DNA from 4 places in the Rahnella sp. 2050 genome. Region 2 is predicted to be linked to each of the others. Evidence: predicted binding sites of a transcription regulator. Region 2 holds the regulator's gene; each other region holds the start of a gene.

Region 1 (4,218 bases), on a different contig from region 2:
TCAGCATAAAGGCGCTGATCAGGTTGCTCACTGCGCCGAGGATCACTGCACCAATCATCGGATTCAGCGCACTCAGTACGCCAACAAACAGCATCAGCACCACCTGCGCCACAATCCACAGCATCACGGCCGGGGCGACCAGACGCACATTGCTGAAGGCCAGGCGGGTGCTCAGGCGCATTGCTTTGAACACGCCGGCATTCTCTTTACAGGAAATAACCAGTGACATTGACCAGGCAATCGCAATCAGGAATGCCGGAACAAACAGCAGCGCCAGACCGATACGGAACATGATGCTGTAAATAAACAGCAAAATGGCCAGACGTGGCAACACCGGCAATGACGAACTCAAAATTTGCGTAATACTGGCGCGAACGCCCTGAGAAATCAGTTGGATCAACGTCAGAACGCCGCCGACCAGAATAACGTTTCCGGCGAGCGTTGACAGCAGAGCGGCCAGGCTGTAACGGAAAATCGCGCTTTGCTGCTCCGGAGTAATCTGCTGCTCAATATATCCCATCATATCGCCGACGCTCATGCCGGTCATGTTACTCATCAGTTGCCCGATGGCCTCGACCTGCTCAGATGAAGGACTTAAAACCCAGCTTAATATGACGGTGATTAATGCGGCCAGAACCGAGAGCGCCAAAACGCTACTCATCTGATTACGCATAAAATTATAACTGTCACGGTACAACGTACTGGCCGTGATAGACATGGACGCTCCTTGGCAAAAAGCAAAAATCAATAAGGCGGGGATTGTACCCTTTAAATACCCTCCGCCGATAGTTTTGCGCTGATTTCCTGTCAGACCCGTCGATCAATCTCTGCTTAAACGCAACTGAGGTGGCTGAGATCAATCGTCGGTAAATTTACATCCAGAGGGGGCAGGCCATACTTCGCACGGGCACGATCGCAGGCAGCATTGCCGATGCCATTCAACCCTGACTGATCGAATTCGCGGCACGGTGTCGGACGGTTGAGATAAACAGAACAGGAAACCGCATGTCCCACTTCACCCTCCAGGGCAACACAGCGCGGCGTTTTACTGTTCGTGCCTTGCATGCAACTCAGAAAAGGGGTGACTTGCTCTGTCAGTGCCTGCGGAACACAGCCGCCAGCCTCTTCAGATTCAGCCCAATAAAATGAAACGCGGAAATAAGCGCAGCATGCGCCACAGGTCATACAAGGATTGTTAATTTCGCCCATCTTGGAAGTTACCGACTCCTTACGGCACCAAACCAAAACTAACTATGAGTATGCAAATTACGCAGCACCATTTTTTTTAGCAACTGAAATATCACCTGTTAACAAAACAACAAAATCTCCTCATTTTTGATGCAGATCAATTCCTTTGTTTTTATAGATTTAGATCGCTTTGCGGAAGATGCATTTTCTTACTTTTTGTTTTAAAGATGTGATCCCGCATTGATCAAACCATACCAAAGAGTAGGTATCATTCGCGCGGTTTATAACTAATCCACACAAAGGGAAGGGACAATGAAAGCAGCATATTGGGCATTAGTGGCAGCAGCGGCATTTCCGGCAGTCTCGAGCGCACATCAGGCAGGGGATGTGATTTTTCGCGTAGGGACAGCCACGGTTCGTCCGACAGAAGGCTCGGACAACGTGCTGGGTCTGGGTTCATTTAATATCAATAACAACACGCAGATGGGATTAACCCTCGGTTACATGTTCACTGACAATATCGGGATGGAGTTGCTGGCAGCCACACCGTTCCAGCACAAAGTCGGTCTGCAAAGTACCGGGACTATCGCAGAAGTGAAACAATTACCGCCGTCTCTGATGGCGCAGTATTACTTTGGTGACCGTCAGGACAAATTGCGTCCGTACCTCGGAGTAGGTATCAACTACACCACATTTTATGACGCGGATTTCAACCAGACCGGGCGTGATGCCGGGCTGTCTGATTTAAGCGTCAAAGATTCCTGGGGTGTGGCAACGCAGGCTGGTCTGGATTACAACCTGGACGATAACTGGTTAATTAACATGTCTGTCTGGTGGATGGATATTGATACGGAAGTCAAATTCAAAGCTGGTGGTGAGCAGCAAAACATCAACACCCGGATCGACCCATGGGTCTTTATGTTTGGCGCCGGCTATCGTTTCTGATTTCCGGAAAGACGGTCCAAAAAAGAGGCGCTTCGGCGCCTCTTAGATTTTCAGTTTGCTACATTCCTGATTATTTCAGTCGCATATCATTCTCAATTGAACGCACACCGGCTACGCCGCGAGTCACTTCAACTGCACGGTTTGCATCTGCTGTTGACGTCACAAAACCACTCAACTGTACGCGGCCTTTAAAGGTCTCGACACTGATCTCAGTGGATTTAATGCTCTTATCTGCCAGCAGGGCAGATTTTACTTTTGTGGTGACGACGGTGTCATCGATGTAACCACCGGTTCCTTCTGATTTTTTGGTCGGCGCACAAGCGGCAACAGCCAGGACCACAACCGCTGCCATGCAGAATGCGGACAATGTTTTGAATAGCTTCATAAAATAACTCTCCATGATTTGTTATAAAACCAAAAGAAACAACATGTTAGCTGAGCAGATGATATCTCTCTCATACAGTATCATTGATCTGCAGAGTAATTTTAGTTTGGATTATTGAAATGGGTAATACAAATTAAGCGGGGTAAAAAAAAGTAAGAAATTAAAAGAAACAGAACCTTAGTCACTGTATGACTGAGGTTCTGTCTGAGAGAGGGTTAAGCGCGGGTCGCGGCCTTCATTTCACTGACAAAGCGGGAAAGCTGAGCCAGCATTTCAGAAGGCTGATGCTGATTGTTTTCGATGATACGCACCGTCGCTGAACCGGAAATAGCACCGGCTGCGCCTGCGGCCAGCGTTTCTTTCACCTGTGACGGTTCGGAAATACCAAAGCCCTGCAAGGGTGGCGCGGCATTGTATTCACGTAACTTATCAACCAAGTGATTCAGCGGCGTCAGCGCGCGTTTTTCAGTGCCTGTCACGCCTGCACGTGACAGCAAGTAAGTGTATCCGCGGCCATGAGACGAAATCTCACGCAGCAAATCGTCAGAGGCATTTGGCGGACAGATGAAGATAGGAGCGATGCCGTGGCGTAACGCGGCCGCACGGAATGGCGCAGATTCTTCAAACGGCACATCGGCAACCAGCACCGAATCGACGCCCACTTCAGCGCAACGCTGATAGAAGGTTTCAATACCATTGTGGAACACCAGGTTGGCATACATCAGCAGGCCAATCGGAATATCCGGATGCTTTTCGCGAATACGGGCCAGCATGTTGAAGCATTGCGTTGGCGTCACACCCGCAGCAAAAGCACGCAGGTTTGCATTCTGAATGGTCGGGCCATCGGCCAGAGGATCGGAGAACGGTACACCCAGTTCCAGTGCGTCGGCACCGGCTTCAATCAGCGTATCGATGATTGACAGTGACATCTCAACGCCCGGATCGCCCAGCGTGACGAAAGGAACAAATGCGCCTTCTTTTTTGCTTTCCAGACGCTTGAATAATTGCTGATAACGTTCCATTAAATCTCTCCCCGGGCAGTCAGGATGTCGTGTACGGTGAAAATGTCTTTGTCGCCGCGACCTGACAAATTCACGACCAGGATTTGTTCTTTCTCTGGCGTTTCCTTGATCAGTTTCAACGCATAAGCCAGCGCATGAGAGGATTCCAGCGCCGGAATAATCCCTTCATGGCGGGACAATTCTTTAAAGGCATCCAGCGCTTCATCATCGGTAATCGACACATATTCTGCACGGCCAATGCTGTTGAGAAAGGCGTGTTGCGGGCCGACGGACGGGAAATCCAGACCGGCTGAAATCGAGTAGGATTCTTCAATCTGACCCTCAGACGTCTGCATCATTGGCGCTTTCATGCCGAAATAAATGCCGACGTGACCGTGTTTAAGCGGCGCGCCGTGTTGTCCGGTTTCGATACCCAGACCACCCGGTTCAACCCCAATCAGTTTCACGCTGGTGTCGTCGATGAAATCTGCAAACATGCCAATGGCATTGGAACCGCCACCGACGCAGGCAATCACCGCATCCGGCAGACAGCCTTCGCGTTCCTGCATCTGGGATTTGGTTTCTTCGCCGATCATGCGCTGGAATTCGCGCACGATAGTCGGATACGGATGCGGGCCTGCTGCGGTGCCCAGCATGTAGTGTGCTGTTTCATAGCTGCCTGACCAGTCACGCAGTGCC
Region 2 (4,218 bases):
CGTTGCTGACAGCTTTGCAGCGCGATTTCGCAGGTCTGTAAATACTCTGTCGCCAGTTTTTCCGGCAGCATGTAATGCTCGCGGGCGAGGATCGTCATCGCGTTGATATGCTCAACCACAAACTGACTGTGCGTCACCCACAAACGCATATCCGCCAGATAATGTGAGTTAAAACCCGGCTCCTGCATCGCCTGATTTAGCGAAGTGAACAGCTTATTGTGCGCCTGATTGACCTGCATACGGGTGTACGCCAGTTTGGCGGTGTCGGGGCTTTCCTCGAGCAGCAGGCGGATAGCGTCCTGATAGATTTCCAGCGCCTGGTGTGCATTCTGGCGCAGCAAACCGCTTTGCCATTGCGGCCACAGCCAGATAGTGCCACCAAAGGCCAGCGCGCAGCCGATCAGGGTATCGACCAGTCGTGGTACCAGAAAATGCACGCCGTTCATCGCCAGCAATTGCAGGGTATACACTGCAGTCACCGTCATGCCGACCATCGCCAGTCCGTAGTTTTTGCGCAGAACGGTATAGGACAACAGGGTGATCAGCAACATGCACAGCAGCGTGGTGCCTTCCGGCAGTTCCAGTTTGAGCAAGCCTGAGGCAATCAGCAATCCGGCCAGCGTACCGAGTGCACGGTGCTGGATCCTCACCCGCGTGGCGTTATAACCGTTCTGGCTGACCAACATGATAGTCAGCAAGATCCAGTAGGGTTTGGGCAAATTGAAGAACAGACCCAGACTGCTGCCAATCGCCAGAATAATGCCCAAACGTGCGGCATTACGCAGTGCCACGGATTTGAAGGAAAGATAGCTTTTCAGCGCGGGCCAGAAGGGCAAACGCGGCTGGGTGTTCATCAGGTCACGTTTGTACAACGGCCGCTGTGTGCGTAACAGACGGGCAATGCGGCTGAAATGGTAATAACAAAACTGACCTACCGGATTGTCCGGGTTGCGCGCGGCGATTTTCTCCAGCGCGGTCAGCTCATTGGCCATCGTAAAGCGCCCGGATAAACGGTGATAAAGAATATCGTCGGCAATCACCCGAAGACGGGTGGAAATCACCTGTGCATTTCGGCGGATAACCGCTTCGGCATGGCTTTCCTCCACCAGTTTCTGCACTTCTTCCGGCTGATGCAGGCTCACTGTAATGTGCTCCTGCAAATCGAGCGCCACCTGAAAACGCTGAAACAGCCGCTTATGGTGATGATGATGTCCGTGCTGGGGCAACATGTGTAATTGCTGATAAAGCAGGGCAATCAGGTCGATAACCTGCTGCTGGCGGGCTAGCAGTGGGGGTAACGCGGTTTCGGGATCGGTATGTTGCGTCAGCAGGCTGTACTTGGCTTCGAAATAATCCGCGAGTTGCAGATAGAGCTGGCTGAGTGTTTCGCGCATCGGCTGTTCTTCCGAAATACGAAACCACGCCCAGTTAAACAATCCGTACCAGGCTGTGCCAGCGGCGAACAACACCGGGGCCTGCCACATCGGGCGCACGCCCACCATACTCAGCGTGAAGATAGTCGCCACCAGCGCACCGGGCAGCAGGCGCGCATGCAGCGGGCTGATTTCACCGGTGACGCCGAGCAGTAACGCCAGCGACAGCATGATCAGCGGCAGCGGTATATGCCAGCTTTCGAGCATCAGTTGCAGCAGAAGGCTGCTCACGGCAAAGAGTGAACCGCCGACGAGCAGGCGTTTGAAAAAGCGTTTATGCGGGGTATCCAGACCGGCGATGTTACAACAGGCCGGGCAGAGGGAAAACAGCAGGCCCATTTGCAAATTGCCAAACAGCCAGCAAATGCCAACAGGTAAGCACAACACCAGCGTCTGGCGCAGCGCGTAGTTCACTTCAGGATGGTAAAACAGTCTTCGCCATAGCGTCATGGGTAAAGCTTAGCCCATAAAAAAGGCGCGACAGTGTTTTGCCGCGCCAATTTTTGAGGGATTAACGTGTGCCGTAAACGACAATCGTTTTACCGTGTGCGGAGATCAGGCTTTGATCTTCCAGCATTTTGAGAATGCGTCCGACTGTTTCACGTGAACAACCGACGATTTGGCCAATTTCCTGGCGGGTAATCTTGATTTGCATCCCGTCCGGATGGGTCATTGCATCAGGCTGTTTAGCCAGATTGAGCAAGGTTTGAGCGATACGACCGGTAACGTCAAGGAAGGCAAGGTTGCCGACTTTCTCTGACGTCACTTGCAGACGGTTGGCCATCTGCGCGGAGAGACGCATCAGAATATCCGGGTTAACCTGAATCAGCTGGCGGAATTTTTTATATGAAATTTCAGCCACTTCACAGGCAGTTTTAGCACGTACCCAGGCACTGCGTTCCTGACCTTCTTCGAAGAGTCCCAGCTCACCGATGAAGTCACCTTGGTTAAGGTAGGACAGTATCATTTCCTTGCCTTCTTCATCTTTAATCAGGACAGCAACTGACCCTTTCACGATGTAGTAAAGCGTTTCGGCTTTTTCACCCTGGTGAATCAGCGTACTTTTAGAAGGATACTTATGTATATGACAGTGAGACAGGAACCATTCAAGAGTCGGGTCTGTTTGTGGCTTGCCGAGAACCATTTGCTATTATCCTCTGTTGTTATCGCTGCCCAAAATCACAGGGCTCAGAGTTCCCTGTACGGCACTTCAAATCCAAAGCGCCCTTTCAGCATATAACTCTCCAGAAATGCTGCAAGCGGATGTCGGAGTGCAACAGCCTGTTTATTGCTGTCATCACCGTGGGTTCTGTACTTAAACCGCAAAAACCGTCACCGCAATTTACTGGAAAGTATGTTTCGGCTTTGTTTGTAGCACAGGTTTGAGATGCTGTCTTCTGTTGTCTCGCTTCAGCATGATGGCGATCGGGTTACGTTGCCAGATTTTAGGTGAAAGGGTACTCTGAGAGCAGATTTCGACAAGTTTATTCACCGGGAGAATAGTTCATGCATGCACGTGTCAAATGGGTTGAAGGACTGACATTTTTAGGTGAGTCTGCATCGGGTCATCAGATTTCAATGGATGGAAACGCGGGTGATAAAGCCCCAAGCCCGATGGAAATGTTACTGATGTCCGCAGGGGGGTGTAGTGCAATCGACGTGGTGTCAATTTTGCAAAAAGGTCGTAATGACGTGCGTGATTGTGAAGTGAAGCTGACCTCACAACGCCGCGAAGAAGCGCCGCGTCTGTTCACTCACATCAATCTGCATTTTATCGTCACCGGTAAGGATCTGACCGATAAGATTGTTGAACGTGCGGTCAGCCTGTCTGCCGAAAAATACTGTTCTGTGTCTCTGATGCTGGGTAAAGCGGCCACAATCACCCACAGCTTTGAAGTGATTGCAGCCGAATAAAGTTTACTCGATCTTCTTGCCTTCCATCAGGCGCTGCACCAGCGGCGCCATGATCAGCTCCATCGCCAGCCCCATTTTGCCGCCCGGCACCACCAGTGTTTTGATGTGCGAGATAAACGACCCTTGCAGCATGGCCAGCAGATACGGGAAATCGATGTCATCCAGTCCCTGAAAATGAATCACCACAAAGCTTTCATCCAGTGACGGAATGGCTTTGGCGGCAAACGGGTTCGAGGTGTCGATGGTGGGTACCCGCTGGAAATTGATGTGTGTGCGGGAAAACTGCGGCGTAATGTAATTGATATAGTCATCCATCGAACGCACGACGGAATCCATCACCGCTTCACGGGAATGCCCGCGCTCGCCGGTATCGCGCACCAGTTTCTGGATCCATTCGAGGTTGACGATAGGCACTACGCCGACCAGCAGGTCGACCTGCGCGGCAACGTCAATTTTGTCCGCCACCACACCACCGTGTAACCCTTCGTAAAACAAAATATCCGTCGGTTCCGGCAACGCCTGCCACGGCGTAAAGGTACCCGGCACCTGATTGTAGGGAACGGCTTCGTCATAAGTATGCAGATACTTACGTGAACGGCCAGTGCCGGTTTTACCGTATTCGATAAAGCTTTTTTCCAGCAAACCAAAGTCATTGGCTTCCGGCCCGAAGTAGCTGATATGACGTCCCAGATCGCGCGCCTTGCGTATTGCCGCATCCATTTCAGGACGGGTGAAATGATGAAAACTGTCGCCTTCCAGTTCCGCCGCACGCAAACCAAGCTGCTGAAATATTTTACGAAATGCCACGCTGGTGGTCGTGGTGCCTGCACCGCTCGAACCGGTCACGGCAATAACAGGATGTTTGGCTGAC
Region 3 (4,218 bases), on a different contig from region 2:
ACAACATCAACTCACTGGTTGCTGAAGTTGGTAAGCCGAAATGGGACTGGCAGCCAGAAGCGGTTAACGCAGAGCTGCACGCTCGCGTCGCTGCCTTGTCTGAATCCCGTCTGGGTGATGCGTACCTGATCACCGAGAAACAAGAACGTTACAACCAGATTAATGTGATCAAAGCTGACGTTGTTCAGGCTCTGCAGGCTGAAGACGAATCCCTGGACGCTGGTGAAATCTCTGACATTCTGGGCAGCATCGAGAAGAATGTGGTTCGTAGCCGTGTGCTGCGTGGCGAGCCGCGTATTGATGGTCGCGAAAAAGACATGATCCGTGGTCTGGACGTGCGCACTGGCGTTCTGCCACGTACTCACGGTTCTGCTTTGTTCACCCGTGGCGAAACTCAGGCGCTGGTCACTGCCACTCTGGGTACTGCGCGTGATGCACAGAACCTGGATGAGCTGATGGGCGAAAAAACTGACAGCTTCCTGTTCCATTACAACTTCCCTCCGTACTCAGTAGGTGAAACTGGGATGGTGGGTTCGCCAAAACGTCGTGAGATTGGCCATGGCCGTCTTGCTAAGCGTGGCGTGCTGGCGATGATGCCAAAACCAGAAGACTTCCCGTACACCGTACGTGTGGTTTCTGAAATCACTGAATCCAACGGTTCATCTTCAATGGCTTCTGTTTGTGGCGCATCTCTGGCCCTGATGGACGCAGGTGTTCCGATTAAAGCCGCTGTTGCGGGTATCGCAATGGGTCTGGTTAAAGAAGGCGAAAGCTTTATCGTTCTGTCCGACATTCTGGGTGACGAAGATCATCTGGGCGACATGGACTTTAAAGTGGCCGGTAGCCGCGACGGTATCACCGCGCTGCAAATGGACATTAAAATCGAAGGTATCACCCGCGAAATCATGCAGGTGGCTCTGAATCAGGCTAAGGGTGCACGTCTGCACATTCTGGGCGTGATGGAACAAGCTATCAGCATTCCACGTGGCGATATCTCTCAGTTTGCTCCGCGTATCCACACCATCAAGATCAGCCCGGACAAAATCAAGGACGTGATCGGTAAAGGTGGTTCTGTGATTCGTGCGCTGACCGAAGAAACCGGCACCACGATCGAAATCGAAGATGACGGTACTGTGAAAATCGCAGCCACCGACGGCGAGAAAGCGAAATACGCTATTCGTCGTATCGAAGAGATCACTGCTGAAATCGAAGTTGGCCGTATCTATCAGGGTAAAGTGACCCGTATCGTAGACTTTGGCGCATTTGTTGCCATCGGCGGCGGTAAAGAAGGTCTGGTGCATATTTCTCAAATCGCTGACAAGCGTGTAGAGAAAGTGACTGATTACCTGCAGATGGGCCAGGAAGTTCCGGTTAAAGTTCTCGAAGTTGACCGTCAGGGTCGTGTGCGTCTGAGCATCAAAGAAGCTACCGCACCTTCTCAGGACGAAACAACTGAGCAACCTGCAGCAGAATAATCTGTAACAGAAGTTTTACAGCTCCTTTCCATTTGGGAAGGAGCTGTTCGTCTCACGGACGCAGGACGCGTTTGTGTTAAGCAAGCGGATGACAGGATGTTCATCCAATGTTTGTCTCCGGGAGTAGAAATGAAGCCTTTCTTGCGCTGGTGTTATGTTGCGACAGCACTTATGTTGGCAGGATGCAGCAACCATGATTGGCGTAAAAATGAAGTTCTGGCGATTCCGTTGCAGCCGACGTTGCAGCAGGAAGTCATCCTGGCACGCATGGAACAAATACTTGCCAGTCGGTCATTAACCGATGATGAGAGAGCACAGCTATTATATGAGCGCGGTGTGCTGTATGATAGTCTCGGGCTAAGAGCACTGGCGCGAAATGATTTTTCACAAGCGCTGTCTATTCGTCCTGATATGCCAGAAGTTTTTAACTACCTGGGGATTTACCTAACGCAGGCAGGCAATTTCGATGCTGCCTATGAAGCGTTTGATTCTGTACTAGAGCTTGATCCAACTTACAACTACGCGCGTTTGAACCGAGGTATCGCCCTGTATTACGGTGGCCGATTCTCGTTAGCGCAGGATGATCTGCAGGCGTTTTATCGAGACGATCCAAATGATCCCTTCCGTTCGTTATGGCTTTATCTTGCGGAGCGAGAAATCAATCCAAAGAATGCCGACGTAGCGCTTCAACAGCGTTATGACAAAGCGGACAGAGGGCAATGGGGATGGAATATCGTCGAATTCTACCTGGGCAAAATCAGCGAATCTACGCTGATGGAACGCCTCAAGGCAGAAGCAACGGATAACACTTCGCTCGCTGAGCATCTCAGTGAAACTGACTTCTATTTAGGTAAACATTACCTAAGTCTGGGGGACAAGAACAGCGCCGCGGCACTGTTCAAACTGACGGTAGCTAACAACGTCCATAACTTTGTTGAGCACCGCTATGCATTGTTGGAATTGGCGCTTTTGGGCCATGAGCAAGACGACCTATCAGAATCGGACCAGCAATAGCTGACGACACCAATCAGCCTTTTAATCATGGTATTTACCATTTTTAAGCGCCTTAACGGGCGAGGGTTGCTTTGTTCGTTTTATAATCTAATTTGAGCCGGTTCACACTTTTCAATGAAAATGACTGAAAATTTTCTCGACGAGTTATGTAGACTGGCTGCCATTATTAATGAGGCACGTGTACATGACTACTGAGCTTGAAACCTCTTTTGCTGACCTGGGGCTGTCTGCTCCGATCATTTCTGCCCTTACTGATTTGGGCTACGAAAAACCTTCACCAATCCAGGCTGAGTGTATTCCTCACCTGTTAAGTGGCCGCGACGTTCTGGGTATGGCTCAGACAGGTTCCGGTAAAACAGCCGCATTCTCTTTACCGCTGCTGCACAATATTGATGCTTCACTGAAAGCACCACAAATTCTTGTTCTGGCACCTACCCGCGAACTGGCGGTTCAGGTTGCTGAAGCAATGACTGATTTCTCTAAACACATGCATGGCGTGAATGTGGTTGCCCTTTATGGCGGCCAGCGCTATGACGTCCAGTTGCGCGCACTGCGTCAGGGACCACAAGTTGTTGTGGGTACACCGGGCCGCCTGCTGGACCACCTGAAACGCGGCACCCTGAACCTCTCTAACCTGAGTGGCCTGGTGCTGGACGAAGCTGATGAAATGCTGCGTATGGGCTTCATCGAAGACGTCGAAACTATCATGGCGCAGATCCCGGCTGAACATCAGACCGCGTTGTTCTCTGCAACTATGCCAGAAGCTATCCGTCGCATTACCCGTCGCTTCATGAAAGATCCTCAGGAAGTGCGTATCCAGTCAAGCGTGACCACGCGTCCTGACATCAGCCAGAGCTACTGGTCTGTCTACGGTCTGCGCAAAAACGAAGCGCTGGTGCGTTTCCTGGAAGCAGAAGATTTTGATGCGGCGATCATCTTCGTTCGTACCAAAAACGCAACGCTGGAAGTGGCTGAAGCGCTGGAACGCAGTGGCTACAGCAGTGCTGCACTGAACGGTGACATGAATCAGGCACTGCGCGAGCAGACTCTGGAACGTCTGAAAGATGGCCGTCTGGACATTTTGATCGCAACCGACGTGGCAGCACGTGGCCTCGATGTAGAACGTATCAGCCTGGTTGTTAACTACGACATCCCGATGGACTCAGAATCTTACGTTCACCGTATCGGTCGTACCGGTCGTGCTGGCCGTGCGGGTCGCGCACTGCTGTTCGTTGAGAACCGTGAACGTCGTTTGCTGCGTAACATTGAACGCACCATGAAGCTGACCATTCCAGAAGTTGAAATCCCAACTGCAGAAGTTCTGGGCGAACGTCGTCTGGCTAAGTTTGCAGCGAAAGTTCAGCAACAACTGGAAAGCAGCGATCTGGATCAATACCGTGCGCTGCTGGCGAAACTGCAACCTGCAGAAGAGCTGGACGTTGAAACACTGGCGGCGGCACTGTTGAAAATGGCACAGGGCGAACGTCCTTTGATCGTTGCAGCGGATCCGGTCTTCAAAAGCCGTCCGCCACGTCGTGAATTCGAAGAACGTGGTGACCGCGGTGATCGTGGCGATCGTCGTGACCGTCCGGTACGTAGCAATGATCGTCCTGCACGTGATGGCGACAGCCCACGTCGTGAGCGTCGTGACGCTGGCGAAATGGAACTGTATCGCATCGAAGTGGGTCGTGACGATGGCGTTGAAGTTCGTCACATCGTTGGCGCTATC
Region 4 (4,218 bases), on a different contig from region 2:
CCAGATACGGGATATACCGTGGCCGTAGCCGTTGGCTTTCACCACCGTCCAGACTTTACTGTTGGCGGCAAAACCGCGAATGATGTTCAGGTTTTGAGTTAACGCAGACTGAGACAATGTGGCTGAAATCGGGCGAGGCATACCAGCTCCGGCAATAAGCAAAGTAAAAACCATGCGGTATCAAACCCCGCATGGGATCGGATTACAGCAGGTTCAGCCTACCGGATGCATTTTGTGCGGGCCAGCCGGACGGGCAATGAAATCCGGGCTGTAACGCTCAACCGAGAGATCATCGGATGGGATCGCAGGCGTCACGCCGGACATAATGTCCGAGAGCAACTGCCCGGAGCCGCAGGCCATCGTCCAGCCCAGCGTGCCGTGGCCGGTATTGAGATACAAATTCTTAATGCGCGTACGCCCGACAATCGGCGTGCCATCCGGCGTCATCGGACGCAACCCCGTCCAGAACGTGGCCTGTTCGACGTTGCCGCCGTTCGGATAGAGATCTTTGACCACCATCTCCAGCGTTTCGCGGCGCGCCTGCGCCAGCTTCAGGTTGAAGCCGACAATCTCCGCCATACCGCCGACGCGGATGCGGTCATCAAAACGGGTGATAGCAATTTTATAGGTTTCATCCAGTACGGTAGACACCGGCGCAGAAGCCGGATCAGTAATCGGAATCGTCAGGGAATAGCCTTTCAGCGGATAAACCGGAATGGAGACCAGATCACGCAGCAACGCGGTGGAATACGATCCGAATGCCACCACGTATGCATCCGCCTTGACGATCTCATTGCCACACTGCACGCCAGTGATTTCGCCATTTTCAATATGCAGCTTATCCACCGTGCGGTTAAATTCGAAGATAACTCCCGCCTGACGCGCCATGTCTGCCAGCTTGCGGGTAAACATCTGGCAGTCGCCGGTTTCATCATTGGGTAAACGCAGGCCGCCGGTCAGTTTGTGCGCAACCTGAGCCAGCGCCGGTTCTGCAGTCGCCAGCTGGCTGGATTCGAGCAACTGATACGGCACACCGGCGTCTTCCAGCACCGCAATATCTTTGGCTGCGCTTTCAAACTGCTGCGCGGTGCGGAAAAGCTGCAACGTGCCACCCTGCCGTCCCTCGTACTGAATGCCGGTATCTTCGCGTAACGCTTTCATGCAGTCACGGCTGTATTCCGCCAGACGCACCATGCGGCTTTTGTTGGTTTGATAGTGGTCCATGTTGCAGTTACGCAGCATTTGCCACATCCATTTAAGCTGGAACTGTGTTCCGTCGAGGCGAATCGCCAGAGGCGCGTGCTTCTGGAACATCCATTTGACGGCTTTGACCGGAACCCCCGGAGCCGCCCACGGCGCAGCATAGCCCGGTGAGATCTGTCCTGCATTACCCGCACTGGTTTCTTCTGCCGGGCCGGACTGGCGGTCAATAACCGTCACCTGATGACCCGCTTTAGCCAGATACCATGCACTGGCGACACCGACCACACCACTGCCTAAAATCACCACACGCATATCGACTCCACTCCACGACAAAACAAAGCATAATATTCTGATGACAGGAAATTAACCTGACTGAGAAAAATCACCAACACAGGCACTCACAACCGTGAGGTCTTTCACATTTATTTATCGTTCATGACAGCATTTATTTCAATAGCCAGAAATAAATAACGATATTCCGCAACATTCCGGCCATGCGACAAGAAATTTATGGCGTAATGACAGCATTGATTGCATTGATGTCACAAGACTCCCGACGCATCAGGGGCAGTTTTGCTGCAGGTTTTTATTCTTGTATACAAGCCAATTGTCGGAATAAAACACCACAAAAAAACAGGCATGTGATATTCCCTCACGCTGCGCGGAGAATTGACGTTCAGGTTGAACGGGGATTTATAAAACGAGGCAAAGCCGAAGTGGCTGCGTAAAACATTAAGGCCACTATTCATAGTGGCCTTATATTGCGGGAATTTACCGGCGTAACAGAAAAAATCAGGCAGACGTCGTTTCCAGTCTCATCAGAGAGACAGGTTTAAACAGGCCCGTCTGCCCTTCCAGTTGCACACAACTTTCGCGGCGAATTTCTTCCGGTGAACTCGATTTCACCCTGAACGCGGTAATTTTGCCGGTAACGCCCGTTTCGGCATCCATTACACGAACGCCCTGGCCGATACGATTTCTATATCTATCATAAGTAAAGGTATTTACCATTTTCTTGACCTCCTAAAGCATCAATAACAAACAATAGCGGGTTAATGCTATACCCGTAAAAATTAAGTTTCAATATATAAACCCTGCTAAGTATCAGGTTAAATTTCATACCCTGTCCCGCCACGTTGCCATTTTAAAAATGTGACTCATATCGCAACGACGCAATTACTGACCTACACTTCAATCGGTTTCTGTTTTGCACCGTTCATTTCAGCAATTTTCAGCAATAAGGAGTCGATTGTGAATAACTCAAACTTTCTGAAGCTTAAAGATGGTACACAACTTTTTTATAAGGATTGGGGCAGCGGACAGCCGGTGGTTTTTAGTCACGGCTGGCCCCTGTCGTCGGATGCTTTTGAAGATCAGATGCTGTTTCTGGCAGAACATGGTTATCGCGTTATTGCCCACGACCGCCGCGGACACGGGCGTTCTTCTCAGTCATGGGAAGGCAATAATATGGACCAGTACGGAGATGACATGGCCGAACTGACGGCTTATCTGGATCTCAAAGACGCGATACACGTCGGGCACTCTACCGGCGGCGGCGAAGTTGCCCGTTATATTGGCAGGCACGGCACCTCACGGGTGGCAAAAGCGGTGTTAATTGGTGCAGTGCCACCGATTATGATCAAAACGGATTTCAATCCCGGAGGATTACCTCTTTCTGTTTTCGATGGTATCCGTGGCGGTGTGACGAAAGATCGTTCCCAATTTTTCCTGGACTTACCCGACGCATTTTATGGTTTCAACCGCCCCGGTGCTGAGGTGTCAGAAGGTTTACGCCAAAGTTTCTGGCTCCAGGGTATGCAGGGTTCAATAAAAGCACTTTATGATTGTGTTAAAGCGTTTTCTGAAACCGATCAGCGCGAAGACCTGAAGAAGATGACGATCCCGACGCTGGTGATTTACGGTGATGATGACCAGATTGTGCCACCCGCTTCCTCCAGCGAAGCTGCGCTTAAGTTGTTGCCAAATGGCAAAGGTAAGGTTTATGCGGGCGCATCTCATGGTCTGTGCAGCACACACAAGAATCAGATAAATCAGGATTTGTTAGAATTTATCCGCAGTTAATCCCCCGCTGTTTGCGCCTGTCTCCTGATATTGTTCGCCCAAAGCCAGACTGTACGCGGCTTTGGGCTCTTTATTGCCCGCCGATTGACAGTCTCCGGCCTTAAGGATATAGATTTGTTGAGGAATGGATTCATGGTGTTTATCTAACGACACACTCAGATTGAGCTACGATTATCAATGGACGTGCGAAATCTTAAGAAAAGGTTGTGAATCAAACACTCTGTAGCGTCCATAACTGAATGAGGGTGCGGCTTATGACGACAGTGACCCAAAAGCAAAAAACTGAGGACAAACGTCTTAGCGATGGACCGGACTGGACGTTTGAGTTATTGCAAACCTATCTCGAAGAGATTGACCGGGTGGCGAAGTCCTACCGGCTTGAAACTTATCCGCATCAAATCGAGATCATCACTTCCGAACAAATGATGGATGCCTATTCCAGCATTGGCATGCCGATCAATTACACTCACTGGTCGTTCGGGAAGAAATTCATCGAAACCGAACAGCTGTATAAGCACGGACAACAAGGTCTGGCGTACGAAATCGTCATTAACTCCAACCCGTGTATCGCTTATCTGATGGAAGAAAATACGATCACCATGCAGGCGCTGGTGATGGCCCATGCCTGCTACGGGCATAACTCTTTCTTCAAAAATAACTATCTGTTCAGAAGCTGGACCGATGCCAGTTCCATCGTCGATTACCTGCTGTTCGCCAAGCGTTATATCAGTGAATGCGAGGAACGCTATGGTGTCGATGAAGTTGAACGGTTGCTGGATTCCTGTCACGCGCTGATGAATTACGGCGTTGACCGCTATAAACGTCCGCAAAAAATCTCCCTGCAGGAAGAACTGGCGCGGCAAAAAAGCCGTGAGGAATACCTGCAAAGTCAGGTGAATTCTCTGTGGAAAACGCTGCCACGCAAAGACAGTG

What was found. Region 2 encodes CRP, which controls carbon source genes, mostly activating them, when cyclic AMP is high. Its sites were predicted from a motif close to ATGTGANNNNNNTCACAT; they were not measured.
Region 1: the regulator CRP is predicted to act here: its motif matches at 1,334-1,351, upstream of ompW (outer membrane protein OmpW).
Region 3: the regulator CRP is predicted to act here: its motif matches at 2,580-2,597, upstream of yrbN (protein YrbN).
Region 4: the regulator CRP is predicted to act here: its motif matches at 2,354-2,371, upstream of ydfZ (putative selenium delivery protein YdfZ).

What each region holds. Positions count from the first base shown of each region.
Region 1 covers NZ_JBEPKE010000011.1:26,473-30,690, forward strand. The annotation lists gene ABIC79_RS23835 (YciC family protein) at 1-718, opposite strand, end outside; gene ABIC79_RS23840 (YkgJ family cysteine cluster protein) at 832-1,209, opposite strand; gene ompW (outer membrane protein OmpW) at 1,501-2,133, shown strand; gene ABIC79_RS23850 (BON domain-containing protein) at 2,204-2,518, opposite strand; gene trpA (tryptophan synthase subunit alpha) at 2,734-3,540, opposite strand; gene trpB (tryptophan synthase subunit beta) at 3,540-4,218, opposite strand, start outside.
Region 2 covers NZ_JBEPKE010000004.1:367,693-371,910, forward strand. The annotation lists gene ABIC79_RS17715 (YccS/YhfK family putative transporter) at 1-1,883, opposite strand, end outside; gene crp (cAMP-activated global transcriptional regulator CRP) at 1,945-2,577, opposite strand; gene ABIC79_RS17725 (OsmC family protein) at 2,940-3,347, shown strand; gene ABIC79_RS17730 (phosphoribulokinase) at 3,351-4,218, opposite strand, start outside.
Region 3 covers NZ_JBEPKE010000005.1:242,579-246,796, reverse strand. The annotation lists gene pnp (polyribonucleotide nucleotidyltransferase) at 1-1,475, shown strand, start outside; gene nlpI (lipoprotein NlpI) at 1,605-2,489, shown strand; gene yrbN (protein YrbN) at 2,604-2,684, shown strand; gene ABIC79_RS19175 (DEAD/DEAH family ATP-dependent RNA helicase) at 2,674-4,218, shown strand, end outside.
Region 4 covers NZ_JBEPKE010000001.1:411,019-415,236, forward strand. The annotation lists gene dadX (catabolic alanine racemase DadX) at 1-141, opposite strand, end outside; gene ABIC79_RS01720 (D-amino acid dehydrogenase) at 214-1,515, opposite strand; gene ydfZ (putative selenium delivery protein YdfZ) at 1,996-2,214, opposite strand; gene ABIC79_RS01730 (alpha/beta fold hydrolase) at 2,455-3,285, shown strand; gene ABIC79_RS01735 (SpoVR family protein) at 3,540-4,218, shown strand, end outside.